One region of the Microbacterium sp. Nx66 genome, then DNA from elsewhere that is predicted to be linked to it. Evidence: riboswitches for the same ligand, from Rfam matches in the RefSeq annotation. Region 1 holds a riboswitch; the other holds the start of a gene.
The links. Region 1 has a riboswitch for thiamine pyrophosphate ahead of thiM (hydroxyethylthiazole kinase). Riboswitches for the same ligand answer to the same signal wherever they lie in the genome.
Positions count from the first base shown of each region.

Region 2: it holds a riboswitch for thiamine pyrophosphate, as region 1 does, so the genes downstream of both, MICNX66_RS15120 (ECF transporter S component) here and thiM (hydroxyethylthiazole kinase) in region 1, are expected to answer to the same signal.

Region 1 is NZ_LR880474.1:2,252,281-2,256,486, reverse strand. Features, by position in the region: gene MICNX66_RS10740 (DUF402 domain-containing protein) at 17-736, shown strand; gene MICNX66_RS10735 (NAD-dependent epimerase/dehydratase family protein) at 962-1,933, shown strand; TPP riboswitch at 1,941-2,034, shown strand; gene thiM (hydroxyethylthiazole kinase) at 2,026-2,874, shown strand; gene MICNX66_RS10725 (bifunctional hydroxymethylpyrimidine kinase/phosphomethylpyrimidine kinase) at 2,871-4,206, shown strand, end outside.
Region 2 is NZ_LR880474.1:3,125,965-3,130,170, forward strand. Features, by position in the region: gene MICNX66_RS15110 (energy-coupling factor transporter transmembrane component T family protein) at 1-163, opposite strand, end outside; gene MICNX66_RS15115 (ABC transporter ATP-binding protein) at 160-1,617, opposite strand; gene MICNX66_RS15120 (ECF transporter S component) at 1,617-2,258, opposite strand; TPP riboswitch at 2,249-2,360, opposite strand; gene MICNX66_RS15125 (D-alanyl-D-alanine carboxypeptidase family protein) at 2,438-3,919, shown strand; gene MICNX66_RS15130 (ABC transporter ATP-binding protein) at 3,977-4,206, opposite strand, start outside.

The DNA.
Region 1 (4,206 bases):
GCGATAGCGTGGCCGGATGACGAGCCTCCTCCTGCAGCCCACGCCACCCTCGGTCCCCGCCGGAGCGCGATCGCTCGGGGAGGGGCCGTTCCTCTCGCCGGGTGCGCAGCTCGACTGGCACTACCGCAAGCCGGGGTGGACCACGGGGGAGGCAGCGACCGTCACCCCCATGCGCGTCGTCCGTGACGATGAGCGCGGTCTCGTCGCGTGGCTTGCCGCCGGGACGCAGCAGGAAGGCCAGGGCACGCGGGACGGGGAGCGCATCCGGACCGTCCCGCTCGATCGGCGGTGGCGGGAGCCCCGGCGCCGGATCGTCGAGGAGTGGTGGGGCAACGGCATCCTGCGCATCGCGCCCGCGGGGGTGCCGTGGTCGGTCTGGCTGTTCTGGAGCGCGGCCACCGGGACGACGTGGGACTTCGCCGGCTGGTACGTCAACCTCGAGAACGCGCACCTGCGCACCGACAGTGCCACCTACACCTCCGATCACGTCCTCGACGTCGAGATCGCACAGGACGGGCGCGTGGCGATGAAGGACGAGGACGAGCTGGTCGCCGCCGTCGACCAGGGGCGGCTGACCGCCGCGCAGGCGGCGCAGATCGAGCGGCACGCGGTCGCGGCCATCGCGTCTTTCCATGCCGGCGACTGGCCGTTCGATCGGGAGTGGATCGACTGGCGACCGGACCCGTCCTGGAGCATCCCGGTGTTGGACGGCCTCGACGAGATCGTCGTCCCCTAACCGCTTCGGGGCCGCCCTCCGCGACGGCGCCGAGGCCGCGCGGGATCAGGCGTTCGCGCGGCATCAGGCGACAGCAGTGCCGGTGGCCTGTGTTCGCGTGATGGCCTGTGCTCGCGTGGTGGGCTGCGCTCGCGTGACGCCTGTACTCGCGTGACGGCCTGTCCTGCCGCTCCGCTCTGAGCGGAGGCCCTTCCCCCGAGTCGTCGATCCTGATGACATGGGCACATGACGGATGTGCTGATCCTCGGGGGAACCGGATGGCTGTCGGGGCGCATCGCCGCGCACGCACTCGGGGCGGGAGCGACGGTGACCTGCCTGGCCCGCGGCGGTCGGCCGGCACCGCCGGGAGCGACCCTCGTTCTCGCGGACCGCGATGAGGAGGCCGCCTACGACGTGGTGTCGCGCACGGACTGGGACCACGTCGTCGACGTCTCCTCCCGCGCCGATCATGTCTCCGGGGCGGTCCGTGCGCTTGGCGACCGTGCCGCTCGGTGGACGTACATCTCGTCGATGTCGGTGTACCGCGACGACGAGACGGTCGGGACCGACGAGTCGGCATCGCGGCACCCGGCGGCGCAGGCCGGTGAGGACGACGACTACGCGCGACAGAAGGTCGCGGCGGAGGATGCCGTGCAGGCGGGCGTCGGCGATCGCGCACTCCTCGTCCGGCCCGGCCTCATCGTCGGCGACGGTGACCCGAGCGATCGCTTCGGCTACTGGGCGGCGGCGTTCCTCCGTGCCCTGGATGAACCGGTGCTGCTTCCCCCGCTCGAAGGGCGCACGACGCAGGTCATCGACGTCGAGGACGTCGCTGCGTTCGTCGTGTCCGCCACCGTCACCGGTGCCGTGAACGCGATCGGCGACGTGCGCGACCTGGAGGACGTGCTCCGGACGGTGCGCGCGGCCGCGGGGCACGCTGGGCCGGTCGTCGTCGGCACGGAGGAGCGCCTCGTCGCCGAAGGCGTTGCGTACTGGGCGGGGCCGCGCTCGCTGCCGCTGTGGCTGCCGCCCGAGATGCGCGGATTCATGACCCGCTCGAATGCGCGGTACCGGCGCAGCGGGGGCCCGCTCCGCCCCCTCGACGAGACGGTGGAGCATGTCGTAGCGGACGAGCGCGAACGGGGCGTGGACCGGGAGCGCCGCGCCGGACTCACGCGGACGGAGGAGCGGGCGCTGCTCGACGCCCTCGCTCGCTAGACTGCGAGGCAGTGACACGGGGTGCCGCATCCGCGGCTGAGATCACACCCGTCGAACCTGATCTAGTTCGTACTAGCGAAGGGATGTCGCCGATGAGCGATCCTGTGCGTCCGCAATCCGTCCTCGACCTCGCCGTCACGGCGGGAAGGCTGCGGAAGGAGGTCCGGGCCACGCCGCCGTTGACGCACTGCATCACGAACGCCGTCGTGACGGGGTTCACCGCCAACGTGCTGCTGGCGCTCGGGGCGGCGCCGGCCATGGTCGACATCGTCGGCGAGGCCGAGCCGTTCGCCGCTGCCGCCTCGGGGCTTCTCATCAACCTCGGGACGCCGACCCCGGAGCAGCGGGCGGCGAGCAGGGAGGCCGTGGCGGGAGCGCTCGCCGCCGGCACGCCGTGGGTACTCGATCCCGTTGCGATCGGCACCCTCCCGGTGCGGACGGCGCTCGCGCACGAGCTCGCCGCGCTGCGCCCCACCGCCATCCGCGGCAACGCGTCGGAGATCCTCGCGCTGGCCGGACACAGCAGTGGCGGCCGCGGTGTCGACGCGACGGACGGGACCGAGGCGGCTGCTGCGGCGGCCCGCGAGCTCGCCCACCGGTACGGTTCCCTGGTCGCCGTCTCGGGCCCGGTCGACCTCCTCACCGACGGGGAGCGGGTGATCCGCATCGCCAACGGGCATGAGCTCCTCACACGGGTGACCGGCGGCGGGTGTGCCCTGGGCGCGGTGATGGCGGCGTTCCTCGGGGTGGCCCGTGGCTCCGCGACAGATGCGCTGACGGCGGTGGCCGCGGCGACCCTCGTCTACACGGTCGCAGCCGAGCAGGCAGCGGAGATCTCCCGCGGACCGGGCAGCTTCGCCGTCGCACTGCTCGACGCCCTGTCCGCCGTGACTCCGGCGGACCTCCGCGCCCGCGCCCGCGTCGAGGAGGAGGCCCGATGACCGTCGACCTGTCCCTGTACCTCGTCACCGATCGGGCGCTGTGCGGCGCACGCGGGGTGGTCGCGACCGTGCGAGAGGCCGTCGCCGGCGGCGTCCGCATCGTGCAGCTGCGCGACAAGGAGGCGACGGACGAGGAGACCGTCGTGCAGCTCCTCGCCCTGTCCGCGGCCATCGACGGTCGCGCGCTGCTCGTTGTGAACGATCGCCTCGATGCGGCCGTCGAGGCCCGTCGTCGCGGTGCCAGGGTGGACGGGGTGCACCTCGGCCAGGCGGATGCCTCGGTGCTCCGCGCGCGCGAGCTTCTCGGCCCGGAGGCGTTGATCGGGCTCACGGCGAACACCTCCGCGCACCTCGACGAGGTCGCCGCCCTGCCGCCGGGCACGGTGGACTACCTCGGGGTCGGCGTCATCCGCCCCACGCGCACGAAGCCCGACCATCCGGCGCCGCTCGGCATCGACGGCTTCGCCGCATTCGTGGCGCGCAGTCCGCTGCCGTGCGTCGCGATCGGTGGGGTGGACCTGGAGGACGCGGCGGCGTTGCGTGAGGCCGGCGCGTCCGGCATCGCGGTGGTCTCGGCGCTGTGCGCGGCAGAGGACCCCCGGGCCGCCGCCGCGGCCTTCCGGCGACACTGGTTCGCACGGGCGGTGCCGCACGTGCTCAGCATCGCCGGCAGCGATCCGTCCGGAGGTGCGGGCATCCAGGCCGATCTCAAGGCGATCGCCGCGAACGGGGGCTACGGCATGGCAGCCCTCACAGCCCTGACCGCGCAGAACACGCAGGGCGTCCGCGCCGTGCATGTCCCTCCCGCGGAGTTCCTGCGGGCGCAGCTCGACGCTGTCGCCGACGACATCCGCATCGACGCCGTGAAGATCGGCATGCTCGCGGACGGGGAGGTGATCCGCACGGTCGCCGCCTGGCTCCGGACGACGCAGCCCCCGATCGTCGTGCTGGACCCCGTCATGATCGCCACCTCGGGAGACCGACTGCTCGATCCCGACGCAGAGCGCGAGCTGCGGGGCCTGCTCTCCCTGGCGACCGTGGTCACCCCGAACCTCGCCGAACTCGCCGTCCTCGCGGGGCGCGAGGTGGCGGGCTGGGCGGACGCGCTCGCCGCGGCGCAGGAGCTGTCGGCCGATACGGGGACCGCGGTGCTGGTGAAGGGTGGGCATCTGCCCGGGGACGAGGCACCGGACGCCCTGATCGACACGGCAGCCGGTACGCACGTGGAGTTCCCCGGGGCGCGCATCATGACGGAGAACACCCACGGCACCGGCTGCTCGCTGTCCGCGGCTCTGGCCACACGACTGGCGCGGGGCGACGATCCCGCGACCG
Region 2 (4,206 bases), 870 kb from region 1:
AGAGGAACAGCACCGCTTCGAGTGCCAGGGCGACGGCCGCCGACACCGGGTCGAGCGTGAGGACCAGCGGCACGGCGATGAGCGCGCTCACCCCCAGCTTGGCGACCGGATTGATGCGGGCGACGACGCCGGTGCGGGTGGGGGCGGGGGCGAGCGCCGTCATGCCGGTGCCCCCAGGACGAACCGGGTGGCGTGCAGAGCGCGCGCCACATCGAGATCGTGGGTGATGGTGACGATCGCCGATCCCTCGTCCCGGAGGGTGGCGAGCATCGCCACGAGCTCGGCCCAGGTCCGGGCGTCCTGGCCGAAGGTCGGCTCGTCGAGGATCAGCACCCGGGGTCTCGTGGCGATCGCGGCCGCGACCGTCAGGCGGCGCTTCTCCCCGCCCGAGAGCGTGTACGGATTCGCCGCACCGAGGTGCGCGAGCCGCAGGCGGGTGACCAGCTCGTCGACGCGGGCAGACACCTCGTCATCGGGGACGCCCAGGGCGCGGGGACCGACCGCGAGCTCGTCGCGCACGGTCTTGGCGAGGAGCTGGTGCTCCGGTTCCTGGAACACCATCCCGATCCGCGTGAGCAGCTCGCGAGACGCCCACCGGATCGGAGATGGATCGGCCCCCTCCGCGAGTGACGGCGCCGCGATCACAGCTCCCCCTGCGGGAGGGAGGAGCCCCGCGAGGGTCAGGCCCAGCGTGGACTTGCCCGCGCCGTTCGGCCCGGTGATCGCGAGGGCCTCGCCGGCACGCACGTCCAGGTCGATGTCGTGCGCCACCGGACGCCCCTTCACCCGTGCGACAGCCAGCCCGTGCGCCGAGAGCAGCACGTCCCCGGGCGCCGCGCGTGGTGCGGGGGGCTCGGCCGGCGGGCGGCCGGGTACCCACACGCCGTCCGCCGCCAGGCGCTCCCCCTCCGTGCCGAGCACCTCCGCGGGAGTGCCGTCCGCGACGACCCCGCCGGCGCCGATCACGATGACCCGCGTGAGGAGGGGCAGCCACACCTCGAGACGATGCTCCACCACCACGAGGGTGGCGGGACGCGCGGCGAGCATCCGCTCCACCGCATCCCTCACCTCGCGCACGCCCTCCGGGTCGAGGTTCGCCGTCGGCTCGTCCAGCAGCACGAGTCCGGGGCGCATCGCGAGCATGCCGGCCAGGGCGAGGCGCTGCTTCTGGCCGCCCGAGAGCGCCGCGGTCGGATGGTCGAGCGGCACGTCGAGGCCGACGGCCGCCATGGCCGCCTCGACACGAGGCCAGATCTCCGCCCGCGGCACCCCGAGGTTCTCGCAGCCGAAGGCGACATCGTCGCCGGCTCGGGCGAGGATCACCTGCGAGTCGGGATCCTGGAGGACGAGCCCGGCCCGACCGCGGGTGGCCACGGCGGGGCCGCCGTCGATGAGCAGCTCCCCCTCGCTCTCCCCCTCCTCCTCGCCGCCGAGCACACCGGCGAGGCCGTGCAGCAGCGTGGATTTGCCCGCGCCAGAGGCACCGAGCACGAGCACCCGCTCGCCGGGCTCGATGCGGAACGAGACGTCGCGCAGCGCCCAGGCGAGGCGACTCGCGTGTCGCCACCCCCACCCCCGGGCCTCGACGCCGGCGGGAGCGACCTGCTCGGACGACATCAGACGCGCACGCGCGCCTCGCGCCCGGAGCCGAAACGGTCGAGAGCCCCCGTCGCCGCGATGCCGCGCGCGAGCACCCAGGACAGCGCACCGGCGATGACCGCCCCGGAGATCACGGTGCTCACGAGATAGATCGCGGTGAAGGCGGGACCGGAGCCGGCGTACCAGAGGACGAGGTTGTTGATGCCGCCCGCGAGCGCGGCTCCGGCACCGGCGAGGATCGCGACGGGCAGCGACCAGCGGCGGTAGAAGAACAGCAGGAAGATCAGCTCGGCACCGAGGCCCTGCACGAGGCCCGCCTCGAGCGTGAGGAAGCCGCCCCACTGGTTGCCGATGAGCGCCGAGACGACGGCGGCCAGCAGCTCGACGTAGATCGCGGCGCCCGCCTTGCGGATGATGAGCCCGCCGAGCACGCCCGCGAAGAGCCATGGGCCGTCGAGGAGCCCTTGGAGGCCGGGAAGCAACGGCTCGAGCAGGGCCTTCGGCCCCAGGTATCCGACGTTCCAGGCCAGGAAGATCAGACCGGCGGCGACGCCGAGGACGCTGGCGACGACGATGTCGACGACGCGCCAGCGCAGATAGCCGCGCGCCGGAACGGCCGTGCTCTTCGCAGACGCGGATGCGGACGTGGACGTACTCATGTGAACTCCTCCCTGCGCTGGCATGACCCAGATCAGGTTCGACGGTCGAAGCGCGATTCGCTCCCTCTCAGCCCGGCTCGCCGGACTCCCGTGGTTGTGCTGTCGATCCTACCCCGTTCCGCCCGCGCGTCCCGAGCCGCGCACGGCGGATTCCGGGCGGTATTCGGTACCGTAAGCGAGTGACCGCTTCCGATCCCCCTGAAGAGGCGTCCGGCGGCGTCGACGTCGACGCGCGGCCCGAAGACTCCGCACCCGTGTCCGCCGAGCCCGCGCTCGACCCTCCGGTCACGGAAGCGGTGTCGTGGGCCGATGCCTCGGCTCCGGCGACCGCGCTGACCTGGGTGGACCCGTCGCTCGTCGCCGCGGAGTCGTCGACGCCCGAGTTCGACGCCTCGGCCGGCACGGAGGACGAGGCGGGATTGCTGCGCGACGCGAAACTGCGACCCGCGATCGCCGGCCCCGGACTGCTCGTCCCGCTCGGTGTGCTCGTCGGCCTCGTCGCCTCCTACGCCGGCACCACGCTGCTCTGGCCGCTGCACGAGGTCGCCCCGACCGTCCAGGCCGTCGAGTTCACCCCGGTCGCCGCCCCCACCGCCGCGCTCGCCTGGCCCGCGGTCGGCGACGGCGCTGTCGGGATCGCCGGGATGACGACCGCGGCGTCCACCACCGCTCCGGTGAGCATCGCGAGCATCACGAAGGTCGTCAGCAGCCTCATGGTGCTGGATCGTCTGCCGCTGGCCCCCGGGGAGCAGGGTCCGGAGTTCGCCTTCTCGTACGCCGACAGCATCCGCTACTGGGACTACCGGATCGCCAATCAGTCCGCACTCGATGTCCCCGTGGGTGGAGTGCTGACCGAGTACCAGCTTCTCCAGGGCACCCTGCTCGGCTCGGCCAACAACTACATCGACCGGCTGGCGTCGGAGATCTGGGGGTCCGACGGGGAGTTCGCGGCCGCGGCCGAGGTCTGGCTCGGCGAACGCGGGCTCTCCGGCATCACGGTGGTGACGCCGTCGGGATTCGATGAACGCAACGTCGCCACCCCCGAGGCCCTCGTGGCCCTGGGCGAGATGGCCATGCGCAACCCGGTGTTCGCCGAGATCGTGGGAACCCGGTCTGTCGACCTGCCCGGGGCAGGCAAGGTCGAGAACACGAACGGGATGCTCGCCGATCCGGGTGTCGTCGGCATCAAGACGGGCACCCTCGTCGGGTGGAATCTGCTGACCGCCAAGGACGTCGCCGTCGGCGACTCGACGGTCCGGCTCTACGCCGCGGCGCTGAACCAGGAGGACGACGAGGCGCGTCTCGCCCTCACCCGTGCGCTGTTCGCCCAGACGGAGGCGGCGTTGCAGGCCCAGGGCCCGGCCGTCCCGGCGGGCACGGTGGTCGGGCGCGTGGTCACCGCCTGGGGTGAGCGCGTCGACGTGGTCGCGGGCGAGGACGCCGACGTCGTGCTGTGGAACGGGGCGAGCGCGACCGCATCGACGGTGTTCGACCTCGGGGAGGAACGGGAGGCGGACGGGACGGTCGGCACCCTGACCACGACCGGCCCTGTCGACAGCACGGAGACCGCGCTCGTCCTCGACGAGGACCTGGACGGTCCGAGCCCGTGGTGGCGGCTCACCCACCCGCTCGAGCTCTTCGGCATCTCCGGGGACGACTGAGTCCTGACGACGATGCCCCACTCCGGATCCGGAGTGGGGCATCGTGCGTGAAGCGGGTCAGGCGCGGGGCGTGGAGCCGTCCGCGCCGTCGTCGAGAAGCGCCTGCGCTGCTGCGGACTCGGCCGCCGGAACCTGGGCGCCGACGGCTGCTCCCGCCACGGCGTCCGCCGCCTGCGCCTCGGCACTGGCTTCCGCGTCCGCCTCGCCGGTCACGACCACCGGAGACGAGCCGGTGAGAGCCGCTTCCGCATCGAGGTCGGTCGCCGCCTGCTCGAACTGCGACTGGT